2 regions of the Hyphomicrobium methylovorum genome follow, and region 2 is predicted to be linked to the other one. Evidence: predicted binding sites of a transcription regulator. Region 2 holds the regulator's gene; the other holds the start of a gene.
What was found. Region 2 encodes LexA, which represses DNA repair genes until DNA is damaged. Its sites were predicted from a motif close to TGTTCNNNNTGTGTTCNG; they were not measured.

Region 1 (9,667 bases), 110 kb from region 2:
GCGAACTCATCGCGGATCGCGGTCAACTCGCCCTTGACGATTTCGACGACGCGCGCACGCGATGCCAATATCGCAAGATACTCTCTGATCTCGATCGCGATCTTGTTCAATTCGTCCGCGATCTCGTCGCGGCCAAGTGCGGTGAGGCGCGCGAGACGAAGTTCGAGGATTGCTTTCGCCTGCTCTTCCGAAAGTTTGTAGGTGCCCCCGGACGAAAGCGTGTGGCGCGGGTCTGCGATCAATTCGATCAGCGGCGCCATGTCTTTCGCGGGCCAGTCACGCGCCATCAATTCCTGCTTGGCCTCAGCGGGCGAAGCGGAATGGCGAATGAGCTTGATGACTTCGTCGATGTTGGCGACGGCAATCGCGAGGCCGACGAGGACGTGAGCGCGATCGCGCGCCTTATTCAGCAAATGCTTCACGCGCCGCGTGACGACATCCTGACGGAACGCGGTGAACGCCGTGATCATGTCACGCAGCGTCAGACTTTCCGGACGGCCGCCGTTGATCGCCAGCATGTTGGCGCCGAACGTCGTCTGCAGATCGGAATACTTGTAGAGGTTATTGAGAACCACGTCGGCGACGGCGTCGCGCTTCAGCTCGACAACGATGCGGATGCCTTCGCGGTTCGACTCGTCCCAGAGATCGGAGATGCCTTCGATCTTCTTCTCGCGCACGAGATCGGCAATCTTCTCGATCAGGACGCGCTTGTTCACCTGATACGGAATTTCGGTAACGATCAGCGCTTCGCGATCCTTCCGGATGTGCTCGATGTTGACGCGCGCGCGCATGATGATCGAGCCGCGGCCTTTGTGGTAGGCCGAGAGGATGCCGCCGCGGCCGAGGATCAGACCGGCCGTCGGGAAGTCTGGGCCTTGAACGATCTGCGTCAGCTCATCGATCGTGATTTCGGGATTGTCGAGCTCTGCGATGCAGGCGTCGATGATCTCGCCCAGGTTATGCGGCGGAATGTTCGTCGCCATGCCGACGGCGATGCCGCCCGCGCCGTTGACGAGCAGGTTCGGAAATTTCGCCGGGAGCACGCTCGGTTCTTGCAAGCGGCCGTCGTAGTTATCGCGAAATTCGACCGTGTCGTTGTCGAGATCGTCGAGCAGGAACTGCGAGATCTTCGCGAGACGCGATTCCGTGTAGCGTTCTGCGGCAGGCGGGTCGCCGTCGATCGAACCGAAGTTGCCCTGGCCATCGACCAGCGGCACGCGCATCGAGAAATCCTGCGCAAGACGCACAAGCGCGTCATAGATCGCCATGTTTCCGTGCGGATGGAAGTCGCCCATCGTGTCGCCGACGATCTTCGACGACTTCATATGCTTCTTGTTCCAGTCGAGATGCAGGCGGTTCATCGCGTAAAGGATGCGCCTGTGAACCGGCTTCAGACCATCGCGCACATCGGGCAGCGCGCGGCTGATGATGACGCTCATCGCGTAGTCGAGATACGAGCGCTTCATCTCCTCGGCGATGGAGATCGGGCGAATGTCATTCGGCTCCCGGCCGCCGGATTTCTCGTCGTCGCTGCTATCGGTCAAAGGTCAGTTCTTTCTCGAAGGCGGGATGCACGCGAGTATCAGCGCGCGGCGCAGAAGATGCGGTTTTGAGTTTAGCCCAACTGGTGCGCGAATGCCATTGGCGCGGCGACATGACGCTAGCAGGCCCGCCAAAATTTGTCATGTGTTTTCAATATTTTATACGGCACGGGCGGACCTAAGCAAAGCTCATCCACATAAGCCCTCAGAGCTTGTCGCGACTAAAGACGGATAGCTTTGTAAAAGCGCTGCCCACGTCTTGCTCCAGTGGCCATGTTAGACCACCGGGCACTTCGCTTATCATCGCAACAGGGACCCCATTCGATGAAAGTTCATCATCTCGCGCTCTCCTTTTTCATGCTCTCGGCCGGTGTGCTTCCGGCTGTGGCGGGAGACTTCTTTTTCACTGAACAGAAGCCGACGCAGTATCTTGCGAAAGACCGCCTTCTCGGCGCCAACGTTCACGGCAGCGACGGCAAGGTCTTCGGCGACATCGAGGATCTGATTGTCGAAAGCGACAATCGAATCGTCGGCGTCATCGTCGGAGTTGGTGGTTTGCTTGGCGTGGGCGAGAAGAAAGTCGGCGTCGATATTTCTGCGCTCAGCATCGAATCCACCGACGGCAAGATGAACGTCGTCATGCCCACGGCGACGAAAGAAACGCTGACGGCCGCGCCTGCTTTCAAACGCATCACTCCGCCCAAGGGCTGGGTGCAGCGCGCGAAGGAAAAGGGCGAAGAGCTGCGCGATAAATCGAAGGATGCCTACGAGGCGGCCAAGGAAAATGCCGGTCCCGCCCTGCAGAAGGCGAAAGACGCCGCTGTGAACGCCTACGAGTCGGCGAAGGAAAAAGCGGGCCCCGCGCTCGAGAAGGCCAAGGAAGACGCTCAGTCGGCCATCGACAAAGCGAAGGCTGCGGCGCAACCGGCCCATCCGGAAGCAAAGCCTGCCCAATGACGATCGCCTAACCGCGATTCATCCAGCGCAATCTCTGAAAGGCCCGGTACGGAACAGTACCGGGCCTTTTGCGTTTCCAACGTATTCGGGAATATTTCCCGCTACAGATCAGATTTATGCCAACCACGGAGGATTGATTATGCAGATCATCGTCATCGCGGCGGCATTTCTTCTTTCGGCGGCGCTCTCAACTGCTGCTTCCGCTGCCGAGGAGCCGTCGGGCGAACAGGTCTTCAACAATCACTGCCGCACCTGCCACACGTGGAAAGAGGGCGACAACCGGCTTGGTCCGAACCTGCACGGAATCATCGGCCGGAAAGCGGGATCGGTTGAGGGCTATTCCTATTCGCCGTCGATGAAGGACGCGAAGATCGTCTGGGATGAAGGCACTTTGGATAAGTTCATCGCCAATCCGGATAGCGTCGTTCCGAATAACAACATGAAGCCGTTTGTCGGCATCTCGGACGCCAAGGTCCGCTCGCAGATCATCGAATTTCTCAAATCGAACCCGCAGTGAGCGGGTTCGTTCACGCGGATGATGCGCGCCTGTAGATGTGCGTTCGATAAACCCGATACCGGATCGGCGACGCTGAAGCGGCCCGCGGCCGCTCGAATGCGAAACGCTTAGAACGGGATTTCGTCGTCGAGCGCCTTATCGAAGCTGCTGCTCTTACCGCCGCCGCTCGACTTCGAAACGCGACGCTGATCTCCGCCAGACGATGAGCCGAAACCGCCGTCGTTGCCGTAATCGGGACCGCTTTCCTGCATCCCCGAGGACGCGCCGCGACCGCCACCGGCACCGTCAAGCATCGTCAGCGTACCGCTGAAGCCTTGCAGCACGACCTCGGTCGAATACTTCTCGGCGCCGGACTGATCCGTCCACTTACGGGTTTGCAGCGCGCCTTCGATGTAAAGCTTCGAGCCTTTGCGCACGTACTGCTCGACGACCTTGCACAGCGGCTCGCTGAAAATAACGACGCGATGCCACTCCGTCTTTTCCTTGCGTTCGCCCGAGGACTTGTCGCGCCAGGTCTCGCTGGTCGCCAAGCTCAGGTTGGCGATCGGACGGCCGTCCTGCGTCCTGCGGATTTCCGGGTCTTTGCCGACGTTGCCGACGAGAATGACTTTATTGACCGAGCCTGCCATGTGCTCATCTCCTACAAACTTCAGTTGGCGACATCCGCTGCCGGCATAGCGGCGTCCGCGCTGGTTGTATCAGCTTCGGACGCGAGAATCTCTTGGCGACCTTAGCGGTTAGGACCGCCTGCTGCGCACGAGATCGAGCTTTTGCACAGACCTTTCATCCTTCAGGCCCAAGTCAGCGCCGTCCCGCCGTTGTTCTACTAATGTTCTTATATAGGCTGCGCGACCTGCTGAGGCAAGGCTCGCCGCCCTTCGACTCGAACTTTCCTGTGACGCGATGTTGAGAAAGCGCACGATCACCGCTGACGTGGCTTGACTGGTCTTCACGTTGGAGTATGGCGATAGCCGTTCACGCGCGTCGTTGTATGCGCCTTACCGGAGCACCGCGACTGCACGATGGCCCAGTACAATTGTAGCAATTGCCCCGGGTACTGCTGCTCATATCCCGTCATTGCTCTCAATAAGCGCGACGTCGAGCGGCTCGCGACCTACTTTAACCTCGGTTACAGCACGGCGAAGAAGCGATTCACGCGCGAAGGCCACGGCCATAAGTATCTGATGCGCCGCAAGCGCGATCCGCATTACGGCCGCATCTGCCAATTCTTCGATACCAAACTTCGCCGCTGCACGATCTACAAGGCGCGTCCGGGTGCCTGTCGTGCCTATCCGGGCACCGGGCGCTGCGGATATTACGACTTCCTGATGCATGAGCGGCGCTGCCAGAACGACGACACCTTCGTCGCGATCACCAATCACAAAGATTGAGGCTCTCGTTTGCTGCATCCGGCGCCTCCGCTTCGCGGAGCCGGCCGCCGGATGCAGTCGTGGGGTGAGAGTGAGTTCTGGCCGGAAGACCAATGTTATCTTCATCCTCGGCCGAAGAGCGAACGTCGAGCCGGGCGAAGTCCTCCCTTGGCGCTGGCGACTCTTCTTCGTCGAGCCGGCCGGAGTTTCTGTGGCGCTGGCGACTCTCCTTCGTCGAGCCGGCCGCCAGCGCGTTTCTTCCGTCATCCTCGGCCGAATGAGCGAAGCGAATGTTGGCCGGGGATCCAGCGTGAGACTCGGCAAAGCCGACCAAGTTTTTTCCACGCAGTGCGATCAGCGATTTTGCGCCTTCGGCGACTTTTGCGCTGGATCCCCGGTCTTCGAGGCGACTAAGTCGCGCTCAGCCGAGGATGACGAGGGTGCAGCGAAAACTCTACCCGCTCAAAAATCAAAACCCCGCCGGGTCCTTGGATCCGCGCGGGGTTCGGTTTTACCTTCGATGGTTCGCCCAGACTAAAACCGGACGTTTGAAGCGAGGCTCTGGTGTGTCACTCGGACATCCGCCCTCGTGTGAAGATTCCAAATTGTGCGAACGACAGTTTGCTTGGACGCGGCCAATTTCTCGAGAGCGCCCTTCAAACTGCGGACCTCGTGATCAGGTCTCGAGGTCCAGGTTTGTAACCCGGTGGAGTCATAGTCCTCCTCGAACAGTTTCGCCGTGTCACGCTTGCTGCCTTACCATTTAACGCACGAGCCTCACTCGCCGCATGCGCCCCACTGGCTCGCCATCCAATGTCCCCGGCTCGTCGACCCGCCGGCCGAGACGCCTCTTTCAAAGGACCGAATGACGACAACAGCACCGTAACATCAATAAATCTGGGACTGAAATCGCATGACGTCAAGGCATCATCGACGCTTCCGCGATCACAAATTTTACGAAAGATTTTCGCGCCCGCGAACGGAGTTTCGATGCGATTGGTTTTTCAACGCCATCGCGTGATTGCGAAACAGCACGTCTTCGCCGGAGTGAAATCCAACGAAGACGGTATCAATAACGGCTTGCTGCAAAGTCTGCGATGTAAGCCAGCTCGCTCAGGCGCGCATCGTATGCGCTATTTGATTGGGCAAGCTGTAGCGCACGGAACGGACTCGCTCTTTTCAACCGACCCGCGGAAGATCGAGACCGTTTCGCGAACGCATTGATTGCCGGTCTGCGTGACGCGGATAATGTTGTTGTTGGAATCCTTCGCCTGGCACAACACGCTGGCGTCCTGCGCAACTTCGAACGACCCTTCAGGCAGCGGCTTGCGCTCGCCTGCATAAGCGCTCGCGATCAGCCATGGCATCAAGCTTGCGGATTGCACGGACTTCGGCTTCGGCAACCGATCGAACGCAATCCATTCGTAGTTGATTTGGCCATTCGGTGATTTCACGCGGATCGAGATGTCGCCCGTCTTGTTGCAGCTTCCGACTTCTATGCGCGCGTTGCCCTGCATCGACAGCGACCGGTAATCGATCTTGCAATCGAAATTCTTCTCCAACAAAGCGGCCTGCGCTAGCCGGTGATCGACCTGATCGAACGGCACACCATTCGTCCACGAGAAATAGAGGTTTCGCGCGGTCGGGATTGCGGCGGCGACAGAGACCGCGAGAACGAGCAATTTGATGAGCGTCAGAGTGCGCGTCACCGGATGAGACGGGTTGCTCAGTTTCGAAAGGGAAGCGTCGCTCATGGAAACGGCCTTTTTGTTCGTCGTTGGCTGAGCGCACCTTATACCGGCCTTGTGGCGGAACACATACAGCGTTGTGAACGCGTATTCAGTATTGGGCGGCGGGAGTTTTTGTTTGCTCCGGGCGACTCTCCTTCCTCGAACCGGCCGCACGGAGGTTCTGTTGGCGCCGGGCGACTCTCCTTCGTCGAGCCGGCCGCCCGGCGGGTTGGGAGTGGCGCGATAGAAAAATTCTTCCGTCATCTTTGGCCGACGCGCCATCGGGTCTTCGGCACTTTTTGTGCTGGATCCCCGATCCGTCTCCATTCGCTCACCCTATCGAGGATGGGCGGTCTTACCGCCCGGCCCTGCAGCTCAGCCGCGACAGCGTGACAGCAGCCAACCGCGGCAATTCCATTGAAATCCGCCCGGAGAATGCCATTTCTGGCTTCCTGAACGGCCGCATTGCCGCCTCCTCGGCCCTCGGATAGACCTTCGCCCATGAAATCACCGTCCAAGAAGTCTCCCGCCCGCCCGGGGTCCGATCTGATGAAGACGATCCACGTCCGCGGCGCGCGCGAACACAACCTCAAGAACGTCGATCTCGAGATCCCGCGCGACGCGCTTGTCGTGTTCACGGGCCTCTCAGGTTCCGGCAAATCGTCTCTCGCATTCGATACGATCTATGCCGAGGGTCAGCGCCGCTATGTCGAAAGTCTTTCGGCTTATGCGCGGCAGTTTCTCGAGATGATGCAGAAGCCGGACGTCGATCATATCGACGGGCTGTCGCCTGCCATCTCGATCGAGCAGAAGACGACGAGCAAGAACCCGCGCTCGACGGTCGGCACCGTCACCGAAATCTATGACTATCTGCGCCTGCTCTTCGCGCGCGTCGGCGTTCCGTATTCGCCCGCGACCGGGCTGCCGATCGAAAGCCAAACCGTTTCGCAAATGGTGGACCGCGTGCTGGAATTGCCGGAAGGCACGCGTCTGTTGCTGTTGTCTCCCGTCGTGCGCGGCCGTAAAGGCGAGTACCGCAAGGAAATCGCCGAGTGGCAGAAGAAGGGCTATCAGCGCCTCAAGGTCAACGGAACCGTTTACGAGATCGGCGACGTGCCGAAGCTCGACAAGAAGTACAAACACGACATCGACGTCGTCGTGGATCGCATCGTCGTGAAGAAAGATCTCGGCACGCGTCTCGCGGATAGTTTCGAGCAGGCACTGAAGCTCTCCGATGGTCTCGCGATTGCGGAATTCGTGGATAAGGCGTTGCCGAAATCAGAGACGGAAGGCGCCAACAAATCGAAGAACGACACGCACGAGCGCATCGTCTTTTCGCAGCGGTTCGCGTGCCCGGTCTCAGGATTCACGATCGACGAAATCGAACCGCGTCTCTTCTCGTTCAACGCGCCTGCGGGTGCTTGCCCGGTCTGCGACGGTCTCGGCTCGGAACTCCGCTTCGAGCCCGACCTCGTTGTGCCCGACGGATCGCTGAGCCTCGAAAAGGGCGCTGTTTTCCCGTGGGCGAAAACGGGCGCCTCCTCGCCTTACTACGAGCAGACGCTGGAAAGCCTCGCGAAGCACTACAAGGTATCGATGAAGACGCCGTGGGAGCGTCTGCCGAAGCATGTGCAGCTCGCGATCCTCTACGGCTCGGGCGATGAAGACGTCGTCTTCACGTACTGGGACGGCACACGCAATTATTCGACCGAGAAAGCGTTCGAGGGCGTGATCGGCAACATCGCGCGGCGCTTTAAGGAAACGGATTCCGATTGGGTGCGCGAAGAACTCTCGCGCTATCAGGCGGCGCATCCGTGCGAAGCGTGCAATGGCTATCGCCTCAAACCGCAGGCGCTCGCAGTCAAGATCGGCGGCAAGCATATCGGCGAAGTCTGCGATCTCTCGATCAGAACCGCGAACGACTGGTTCGCCGAGATTCCGAATACATTCACGAAGCAGCAGACCGAGATCGCCACACGCATCCTGAAAGAGATCCGCGACCGGCTGAAGTTCCTCAACGACGTCGGCCTGCAATACCTGACGCTTTCGCGCGCGTCCGGCACGCTTTCGGGCGGGGAGTCTCAGCGTATCCGCCTCGCCTCGCAGATCGGGTCGGGGCTGACCGGCGTGCTGTACGTTCTCGATGAACCGTCGATCGGGTTGCATCAGCGCGATAACGCGCGGCTGCTTGAAACGCTCAAGCATCTTCGCGACATCGGCAACACCGTCATCGTCGTCGAGCATGATGAAGACGCGATCATGACGGCGGACCACGTCGTCGACATTGGACCGGGCGCGGGCATCCACGGCGGCGAAGTCATCGCGCAGGGCACACCCGCCGACATCATGGCGACGCCGACCAGCATCACCGGCGACTATCTCTCCGGCACGCGCTACGTTCCCATTCCGAAGACGCACCGCGCGCCTGATCCCAAGCGCATGCTCTCCGTTACCGGCGCGCGCTCGAACAACCTGAAGGACGTCTCGGCGTCGATACCGGTTGGGCTGCTCACGTGCATCACCGGCGTCTCGGGCGGCGGGAAATCCACGCTGCTGATCGACACGATCTTCAAGGCCGTGGCGCGCAAGCTCAACAACGCGAAGGATCATCCCGGCGAATACGACAAGATCACCGGCATCGAGCACTTCGATAAGATCATCGACATCGACCAAAGCCCGATCGGCCGCACGCCGCGCTCCAATCCGGCGACGTACACGGGCGCCTTCACGCCGATCCGCGAATGGTTCGCCGGACTGCCGGAATCGAAGACGCGCGGCTACGAGCCGGGGCGCTTTTCGTTCAACGTCAAAGGCGGACGCTGCGAAGCCTGCCAGGGCGACGGTGTCATCAAGATCGAGATGCACTTCCTGCCGGACGTCTACGTGACGTGCGAGGAATGCAAGGGCAAGCGCTACAATCGCGAGACGCTCGCCGTCACTTTCAAGGAGAAGTCCATCGCCGACGTTCTCGACATGACCGTCGAGGAAGGCGCGGAGTTCTTCAAAGCGGTGCCATCGATCCGCGACAAGCTTGAAACGCTGGCGCGCGTCGGCCTCGGCTACATCCACATCGGCCAGCAGGCGACGACGCTCTCGGGCGGCGAAGCGCAACGCATCAAGCTGTCGAAGGAACTTTCGCGCCGCGCGACCGGCCGCACGCTCTACATTCTCGACGAGCCGACGACGGGCCTGCACTTCCACGACGTCGCCAAGCTGCTCGAGGTGCTGCACGAGCTTGCGGACGCGGGCAACACGGTCGTCGTCATCGAGCACAATCTCGAAGTCATCAAGACGGCCGACTGGATCATCGATCTCGGCCCCGAAGGCGGCGACGGCGGCGGCACCATCGTTGCGGCTGGCACGCCTGAGGACGTCGCGAAGGTCAAGGAAAGCTATACGGGGCAGTACTTAAAGCCCGTTCTCGCGCGCAAGCCGAAGACCGCGCTCGGCGGCCAGCTCCCGAACAGGGACGCCAAGAAACTGAAGAAGCAAGCCGCGGAGTAGCCATGCCCGAAGCGGAACCACCACTCGCGATCACAGCCGAGAACGCTC
Region 2 (9,667 bases):
CACTGAGCGATCCAGCCGACTGTGCGCGCAACCGCGAACAGCACGGTGAACAGCTCGACCGGGAAGCCGATCGCCCTGAGCGTGATACCCGAATAGAAATCGATATTCGGATAAAGCTTCTTCTCGATGAAGTACTCGTCCTGCAGCGCGATGCGTTCGAGTTCGATCGCGATCTTCAGCAGCGGATCGTCGCGATGTCCGAGCGCGTCGAGAATTTCGTGACACGTCTTCTGCATCACCTTCGCGCGCGGATCGTAATTCTTATAGACGCGATGGCCGAAGCCCATCAGCCGGAAGCCCGAGGACTTGTCCTTCGCCTTGGCGACGAATTCCGGAACGCGGTCAACCGAGCCGATTTCCTTCAGCATGTTGAGCGCCGCTTCGTTGGCGCCGCCGTGTGCAGGACCCCAAAGGCAAGCGATGCCCGACGCGATGCACGCGAACGGATTTGCGCCAGATGACCCGGCGAGGCGCACCGTGGACGTCGAGGCGTTCTGCTCGTGGTCCGCATGCAGGATAAAGATGCGGTCGAGCGCGCGCGAAATAATCGGATTGACGATGTACGGCTCGCTCGGAACCGCGAAGCACATCTGAAGGAAGTTCGACGTGTAATCGAGATCGTTGCGCGGATAGATAAACGGCTGCCCGATCGAATACTTGTACGCCATCGCCGCGATGGTCGGCATCTTCGCGATCATGCGATGGCTCGCAATCTCGCGCTGCTCCTGATCGGTAATATCGGTGGAGTCGTGATAGAACGACGACAGAGCGCCAACGGTGCCGACCATCACCGCCATTGGATGCGCGTCGCGCCGGTAGCCGGTAAAGAAGCGCGTCATCTGCTCGTGCACCATCGTATGGTTCGTGATGGTGCGGCGGAAGTTTATGAACTCGGTATTCGTCGGAAGCTCGCCGTAGAGCAGCAGATAGCAGACGGCGAGGAAATTCGTGTTTTCAGCAAGCTGATCGATCGGATAGCCGCGATAGAGCAACTCGCCCTTGTCGCCATCGATAAACGTGATCGAGCTTTTGCAGTTGGCTGTCGAGGTGAAGCCGGGATCGTATGTGAAACGGCCGGTCTGCTTGTAGAGATTGCCGACGTCGACCACGTCCGGACCGATTGTGCCCCGCCGAACGTCGAGCTCGTACTGCTCGTTGCCGATAGTCAGGGTCGCGTGCTGCCTAGTCGCCTCGCCGGGCGAGCCCGCACCATTCGTTTCGCGATCGCTCATTGCCACCTCGCCTGGATTTCGAGCCGGGCGGAACGGGGTTTTCCCGAGTTCTCCGCTTCGGCGGTTCGCGTCGTGCAGGGACACCGTTAACGACTTAAACCCGAACCAAAAATCGTTCGCACGTCGCCGGTCTAACGGTTTTTTTGCACTGCGGCAACCGAGACGTTACGGCAGTATTAACCTTGTCCGGTCGGCTCACGCGCTGGTTGCGTTGATGCGCGCCAGGGACTCTTCACGACCGAGAATTTCCAGCACGTCGAAGACGGGCGGTGAAACCGCGCGCCCCGTCAATGCGGCGCGGAGAGGCTGCGCAACGGCGCCCAGCTTCAGCCCGTTTGCTTCCGCGTGAGATTTGATCGCGGTTTCGAGAGCGGATGCATTCCAGCTATGCGCCTCGATGCCGGATAGAATTTCGTGAACCGAGCCGTTCGATGCGCGCCCCTCATCGTTCAGGAGCTTCGCCGCCTTGTCCTCAAACTTCAGCGGCCGCTCGGCGACGATGAACAGAGCACCGCCGACGAGGTCCGCAAGTGTTTTCGAACGCTCTTTCAGCGCGGGGATCGCACGCGCAAATTTTTCCCAACCCTTCGCCGCGAAACGCGCTTCAAGCTCCATCCCCGTCGAAATATCCGGAAGTTGCCGCTCGATCTCACGCGCAAGAGCCACGTCGGAACGCAAAGGCGCCTTGGGATCGGTTGCTGTGGCGGAAAGGGCTTTCACATCCATGTGGCGCAGCATCTCGCGCGCATGGTTCATCAGATCTTCGTTGGCCGCCGCGCGGATGTAATGCCCGTTGAGGTCGTCGAGCTTCTTGAAATCAAGACGCGCGGCGCTCTTGTTGATGTCATCGATATCAAACCAGCGGATCAGGTCGTCCGTCGAAATAATTTCGTCGTCGCCATGGCTCCAGCCAAGCCGCACGAGGTAGTTCCGCAGCGCCTCGGGCAGATAACCCATCGCGCGGAATTCCTCGATGCCCTGCGCGCCGTGCCGCTTCGAGAGCTTGGCGCCGTCCGCGCCGTGAATGAGCGGAACATGCGCGAACTCCGGCACCGCCCAGTCGAGTGCGTGATAAATCTGCGTCTGCCGGCCGGCGTTCGTCAAATGATCGGCGCCGCGCACGACGTGCGACACGCCCATATCGTGATCGTCGACGACGACCGCGAGATTGTACGTCGGATTCCCATCGGACCTGAGGATGATGAGGTCGTCCAGATCCTTGTTGGGAAATACAACGCGCCCCTGCACATGATCGGCAACAATCGTCTCACCGTCACGCGGAGCCTTCAGGCGGACGGTCGGCTTCACGTCTTTCGGTGCTTCGCTCGGATCGCGGTCGCGCCAGGGTGATAGAAAGATATGCGGGCGACCTTCAGCACGCGCCTTTTCGCGCGCGGCGTCGATCTCGGCGGGCGACGCGTAGCAATAGTAAGCCGCACCACGCTCCAGGAGCATCTGCGCAACCTCGCGATGCCGGTCGGCACGTGCAAATTGCGAAACGGCTTCGCCGTCCCACGTCAACCCAAGCCAGTTGAGGCCATCCAGTATCGCGGCAACGGCCTGCTCATTGTTCCGCTCACGGTCCGTATCTTCGATGCGCAGCAGAAACTTTCCGCCACGTCCGCGCGCATAGAGCCAGTTGAACAACGCCGTGCGCGCGCCGCCGATATGCAGGTATCCGGTTGGTGAGGGCGCAAAGCGAACAACGGGCGCGTCGGAATTCAGGGTCTCTGCCATTGGACCTTTTGCTTAAACGGAGGTTGAGGGATTTTCAGACCGCTCGTAGCATGGAGGGGCTGACAAGTTAAGGGGGCGGGGGAAACTGCCCGGGCCTTGAACGGCGGGCGGGATCATGTCGATCGAAACGCGCGGCATCGATGAGTCGATGGCTGCACCATCGCAGACTACGCCGCGCTTCCTGGCGGCAGCGATCGATCGTGAGCGTGAGCAGTTCTTTCTCTGGGCGCCCGTATGTCTCGGCGCAGGGATCGCTGCCTATTTCGCAATGCCTGCCGAGCCATCCATTTTCGTCGCAGCCGTACCGCTTCTGCTGATGCTCATTCTGCGGGCGGTGACCGTACGCGGCACACTCGCATCGGTTCTTCTGACAGCAATGATATTGGCGGGAACCGGATTCCTCATCGCCAAGCTGCGAGCCGAATGGGTGCGCGCGCCGGTGCTGACCAAGGTGATGCGCAACGTCGAAGTGACCGGAACCGTCGTGATGGTCGAAGCGAAAACGCCGCGCGGGCAGCGGCTGACGATCAGAGATCCGGCAATCTCCGGAGTATCGGCGGAGATGACGCCCGCCGTCGTGCGCATCCGGACGATGTCGTCGCGCGTTCTCGCATCGCCCGGTGACCGCATTCGCATCAAAGCAAACCTCTCGCCTCCGGCGCGCCCCGCACTGCCCGGAGGCTTCGACTACGCACGCACGGCCTGGTTCGATTCCATCGGAGCTGTGGGATACGCATTCGCGGCACCCGCGATCGAGGCACATGCCGAAACCGGCAGCCTTTCCGAATGGTATCGCCGCAGCATTGAAAATATCCGCCAGTCGATTGCCGTAAAAATCCGCGCAGTGCTGCCCGACGAATCCGGGGAAATCGCACTGGCCCTCATCACCGGCGAACGCGGCGGCATCAGCGCTGAGACCAACGACGCGTTCAAGAACTCGGGCCTCTTTCACATCTTGTCGATCTCGGGCCTGCATATGGTGATCGCGGCGGGCGCGGTCTTCTATTCATTGCGCTTGATGCTTGCCGCCATTCCGCGTGTCGCGCTGACACTGCCGATCAAGAAAATCGCAGCAGCAGGCGGCATACTCAGCTCAATCGGTTATCTCGCGATCTCCGGCGGCGCGTTCGCGACCGTGCGTTCAGCGCTGATGATCCTGATTATCTTCGGTGCTGTCTTGATCGATCGGCCCGCGCTCGCCCTGCGCAACGTCGCGCTTGCGGCCTTCCTGATCTTGGTGGTGTTTCCAGAGAGCTTGCTCGACGCTGGGTTTCAGATGTCGTTCGCGGCTGTGACGGCGCTCATCGCCTCGCATGAACTGTTGCGCCGGTTCGCCGGAACGCGCGCGCGCCCAAATCCTGTATTGCGGCTTGGTGGGTTCTTCGCCGGGATCGTTGCCTCCACGCTGATTGCAAGTTTCGCCGTCGCGCCGTTTGCCGCCTACAATTTCCATCAGAGCCAGCAATACGCCGTGCTCGCGAACATGATCGCGATCCCCATCTGCAACTTGCTCGTGATGCCAGCGGCACTCGTTGCGATGTTTCTCATGCCGCTCGGATTGGAAGGTTTGGGGCTGGTGCCGATGGGCTGGGGCATTCAGGGAATGACGTGGTGCGCAAACTACGTCGGCGCGCTGCCGGGTGCGGTCGGCCATCTCCCTGAGATCTCTCTCGCCTCGTTTGCGTTGATGGTTGCGGGCGGGATGTGGCTTGCGCTTTGGCGCACGCGGTTGCGACTGCTCGGCGTCGGCATTGCAGTTATCGGCGTGATGATCGCGCCTTGGATGCGACGTCCCGATATCTTTGTCGCGCAGAAAGGAACGCTCGTCGCCGTACGGGACGCATCAGGCAGCCTCTCGGCGCTTCCGGTGAAGAACGCGAAATACGATCTCGAACGCTGGCTTGAATACGACGGCGATTCACGCAGCGCCGCCGAAGTTCAGAAAATGTCGGCGTTCACGTGTGACAGCGTCGGCTGCACCGCACGCGTCAAAGGCGCAACGATCGCCGTTGCCCGGCACCCGGCCGCAGTTCCTGACGATTGCTTGAATGCCGACGTGCTTATTCTCGCTACGCCGAAGCCCGCCGAATGCGCCGTACCCGCGACCGTCATTGACGTGTTCGACCGCTGGCGCAACGGCGCCTACGCACTCTATCTCGATCAGGAGAGCAACAATCCAGAAGTGCGCGTGCGCTTCGAAACGGTGGCGGCCCGCCGTGGCGTCCGCCCCTGGAGCCCGACGCCGGAACGCAGCGCCGTGCATCGCGCAAGGCTCAAACCGGCAGGCGCGGCGTCATCGAATACCTTGCCCGTGCCCAACATTGCAAACGGCCCGGGCTCAAAAACATCCAAGACCGAGGCCGTTAGCGGAAACGCAGGAGCCCCGTCCGACGCCAGGTCCCCGCCGCCGTCCGCCGGACACTACGATGATCCCGGCGAAGCAGAGCACGACGCGGACGAGGGCGAATTTCAGTAGCGCCGCATAAGACCGACAAGCCGACCCTGTATGTCGATCTGGTCCGGCCCGAAAATGCGCGTCTTGAACTCGGGGTTCGCCGCTTCGAGCGCAACCGTCGAGCCCTTTTTGCGCAGCCGCTTCAGCGTCGCTTCTTCGCCTTCGACCAGGGCAACGATGATGTCGCCATTCTCGGCCGTGTTGCACCGCCGAATGATGACCGTATCGCCGTCATGAATACCGGCCTCGATCATCGAGTCGCCTTTGACCTCCAGCGCGAAATGCTCGCCGTTGGTCAGGATGTCGGGTGGCACGGCGATGTCGTGGGTATGATTCTGAATGGCACTAATGGGCGTACCCGCCGCGATGCGGCCCATGACCGGCACCGAAACTGTGCGCGCGTCGATGACATGTGACGGAGGCGTGGAGCCAAGACTGCTCCGCGGCGGCCCGGAGCCTTCGATGACGCTAGGCTGAAATCCGCGCTGGGGCGTTGCAGCGGCGGCCGGCGCTGGTGCAGCGAAAGCGGCCGGTTGGTTGTCAGGTAGCTTGATGACCTCGATAGCGCGTGCCCGATGCGGCAGGCGGCGAATGAAACCACGTTCGACCAGTGCCGTGATCAGCCGGTGGATGCCGGACTTGGAACGTAGATCCAACGCGTCCTTCATCTCGTCGAAGGAGGGAGGAACGCCGCGCTCCTGCATCCGTCCATGGATAAACAGCAGCAGGTCTTTCTGTTTTTCAGTCAGCATCGAGTGAGTTCTCGCCCCCGTTGAGCAGTCTGTCAGCTTGGCAGGCGCTATTCGCGCAACCTGCGTACCCATCGAAACGCAAGCACATGCGCGGTACATATCGTGTCTGTACACTACACGTTCTTGTCTCGTTCCGCAAGTCGGGGCAATTGGCAGTTTTCCACACCCGCAAAAATGAGACTGAGTACAGAGGCGCTCGTCGTGCGCTGCGCATCATTCGCGCGACGGATTTCAGGTGCCGAGACGGTTGTTGAACCCACGGCATGCGCTATCGCGCGTCAACGCAACGGGGATCGAACATGCGCGGCTGGTTTTCGCAGATCGTCATCGGGATCATCGTGACCGTTATCGGAACGGTCGTCGCAAACGCCATCGTCGGCAACGAACGCGGATCACGCCACATGCTCCCCGGCGTCCATACCCACGGCTCCGCCCGGCACTAAAGCGCCGTTGGCCTCGACCGTTCGCGAAGGCCCAGCACCCTCAACCCGAGACTTGCCAGATGCCGGTGGGAAGGCGGCAGGCCACGATCTCGGTGCGCTTGGTCACGTCGGTTCCGCTAAGCACCACAACGGCGTGGCGGCAAACAGAGCCGTGCGTATCCTTGAACGAGGAGACGGGCTTCACGAGGCCTGAGAGGCGTCCGTGGGCACGATGCCAGACGTAGCTCGAACCGTCGGCAACCTGGGTCAGCGCGTACTGCACGCTTTCAAGGGCCGCATATTCATCGACCTCGTCGAGCGGGGGAGGGGCGATCGCAAGTTTGGACGGCGCCAACGGGCGCTCATCCTTGACCGCGGGGCAATTCGGCGCCGCGGCGGCTGGCTCAGCGGCTCTCGCGAAACCGCTCATGAAGAAAATGGCCGCGACTAACGCGACAGCTGTGGCGCCAGTCGCGGCAAGGGGAAAAAGAGACGCATTTGAGGACATAACTCGACTCTCTGACGCAACCGCTACAAACAATCGCCGACAGGGCGACGAAGCGAGTGTGACTCGCTATGGTTAAGGCGATCTGAACATCGCGGGGGCGCTGTACTATTTTCAGGCGTCGTTACGCGTTAAAATCAATGATTGAGTAGGCAACATGAGCGGCAGTGAGAGCATGACTGAAGCGAGCGGGCAGGAACCGGACTTTACGGCTGCGGATGATCCGTTCGCATTATTTGACGTCTGGATGGCTGAGGCTGAAAAATCCGAAAGCGTAGACCCGAACGCCATGTCGCTGGCGACGGTCGATGGGGACGGCCTGCCGAACGTCAGAACCGTTCTGCTGAAAGGTGTCGACGAACCCGATGTCGCCGAGCGCGGCTTTCACTTCTACACGAACATCGAAAGCGCGAAGGGACGCGAGTTGCTTGCGTCGCAAAAGGCAGCTCTGCTCCTCTATTGGAAATCGCTGTCGCGCCAGATCCGGATTCGAGGCGCCGTCTCTCTCGTGTCCCACGAGGAAGCCGACCGGTACTTTGCCACGCGCCATCCCCAAAGCCGCATTGGCGCATGGGCCTCGCAGCAATCGCGCCCGCTATCGTCGCGCGAGGTGCTCGAGGCCAAGGTGAAGCACTACGAAGCGAAGTTCGGAGAGGGTGAGACGCCGCGCCCTCCTTACTGGTGTGGCTTCCGCGTGGTGCCGGTCGAAATCGAATTCTGGATGGCCGGCGACTACCGCCTGCATAACCGGATTGTCTTTCGCCGCGACGCGCCGCACGATTCCTGGCACAAGACACGCCTCTATCCCTGAGTGTCCGACGGAGCCATCGCAAAAAAGCTCCGTTTTGGCCGCTACGGGATAATGGGTTTCAAAGACGCCGCGACGGGGGATGGGACCGGCAATGTTGACGGAGAGCGTTGCGCAGGAACGGCCTAGAAAGCGGCGCCCGCGCGACCGTGTCCAATCCACGCGGGTTTATTACGCCGCTGGTCAGCCGCCGCTGGCGTTGGCCGTCTGGACAAGCCGCCTCGCGATCTTCGCTGCTGTCGCCGCTCTCGTGACGGCTGTCCTGCATCGCTTGACGATGATTGCCACGCCCGTCGCCATGACGATCGCTGCGGCCGTGATCGCCGGTGCGATCCTGGCCCTCGTGATGGCAGCCTTCGCAGGGCTCGATATCTGGATCACGGGTCGCCAGGGAACGGCGCGTGTCGTCTGCGGTGCGCTTGTCGCGCTGATGCTGTTAGCGATCCCCGCGGGACTTTGGGTGCTGAGCTGGAGCTGGCCCGAAATCAGCGACATCTCAACGGACGTCAACGAGCCGCCTGACTTCACCGACGCAAAGGAAGCGCGCGACGCGAAAGCCAACCCGACGGATTATCCAGGTGCGCGCGTCGCGGATCTACAACGCCAGAACTACCCGGACTTGAAGAGCCTCGTTCTTCCACGCTCGACGGATGAATCTTACGAGATCGTGCTGCAGGCGCTGACGAAACTGAAATATCGCACGACGTTGGAACTCCCGCCCGAGGACGAGGAAAACGCACCGGGCTTTATCGAGTTCTCCGATCACTCGCTCATCCTCGGGCTTTTCGACGACGTTGTCGTGCGCGTTCTTGCCGGAGAAGGATCCTCGCGCATCGACGTGCGATCGGCTGCCCGCTACGGACAGAACGATTTTGGCCGGAATGCCGAACGCGTGCGCGGTCTGCTGAAAGAAATTGCGGCGCGTTACGAAGCGTCCGTGCCGGATCCAGAGAAGGATGCGGCGCGCAAGGCAAAGGCGGAGAAAAACAAGGTCAAATCGCCGAAAGCTCGCGGTCCGGCGTCAAAGGCAGATCGCAGGCGACCAGACCCTTCTCGCGCAGGAATTCGACGTGGGCCTGAACGGAAAGCGTCGCAGCCGGGAGCATCTTCGGTTCGAGGTTCTGGTAGACCACGGGGACAATTCGACGAATAGTCATGGCGCCTTCTGAGAGCGCGGAGAGAATGGATTGCTCCCGCCAGCGCCGATGCAAAAGGTACGCTTTCACAGTGCGCTGGGGGTCGTAGATGCGGCCGCCGTGACCGGGAAGAAAAACGTCGTCCCGGCGATCGAGCAAGATTTCGAGCGACGTGACGTAATCGACCATTCGCCCTTCGGGCGGCGCAACCACCGTTGTATTCCACGCCATGACATGATCGCCGGAGAACAGCATCGGCCGGTCCGCAAGCGCAAAGCAGAGATGATCCGGTGCATGTCCTGGCGTATGGATCGCCGTCAGGGTCCAATCCTCTCCCGAGACGCTATCGCCGCCAGCCAGCGGAATATCGGGAAGAAACCCATAGTCGACGAAGATGCTGCCCGATGGACTATCCGCGAGGGCGATCCTGCTGGCATCAGAATCGCGTGGATAGGCGGCGACAATCGCGCCGGTTTCCGCTTTGAGTTTGGAGATACCATCGACGTGATCGCGATGGGCGTGCGTTGAAAAAATGTGCGTAATCGGTCGGCCGCCAGCGGCTCGCAGAATGGCCGCGCGATGGTCAGCATCATCCGGGCCTGGATCGATAATGGCGAGTG

Region 1: DLM45_RS03110 (single-stranded DNA-binding protein) is a predicted target of LexA. The motif match lies at 3,835-3,852, and genes of this name have one in related genera.

Annotation. Positions count from the first base shown of each region.
Region 1 is NZ_QHJE01000001.1:600,053-609,719, forward strand. It holds gene gyrA (DNA gyrase subunit A) at 1-1,544, opposite strand, end outside; gene DLM45_RS03100 (PRC-barrel domain-containing protein) at 1,866-2,498, shown strand; gene DLM45_RS03105 (c-type cytochrome) at 2,638-3,015, shown strand; gene DLM45_RS03110 (single-stranded DNA-binding protein) at 3,123-3,644, opposite strand; gene DLM45_RS03115 (YkgJ family cysteine cluster protein) at 4,038-4,406, shown strand; gene DLM45_RS03120 (hypothetical protein) at 5,519-6,139, opposite strand; gene uvrA (excinuclease ABC subunit UvrA) at 6,617-9,619, shown strand; gene DLM45_RS03130 (cupin domain-containing protein) at 9,622-9,667, shown strand, end outside.
Region 2 is NZ_QHJE01000001.1:490,882-500,548, reverse strand. It holds gene gltA (citrate synthase) at 1-1,232, opposite strand, end outside; gene gltX (glutamate--tRNA ligase) at 1,428-2,969, opposite strand; gene DLM45_RS02605 (ComEC/Rec2 family competence protein) at 3,085-5,445, shown strand; gene lexA (transcriptional repressor LexA) at 5,439-6,176, opposite strand; gene DLM45_RS02595 (hypothetical protein) at 6,476-6,619, shown strand; gene DLM45_RS02590 (hypothetical protein) at 6,660-7,028, opposite strand; gene pdxH (pyridoxamine 5'-phosphate oxidase) at 7,279-7,914, shown strand; partial or broken gene DLM45_RS16660 (DUF1499 domain-containing protein) at 7,994-8,812, shown strand; gene DLM45_RS02580 (MBL fold metallo-hydrolase) at 8,904-9,667, opposite strand, start outside.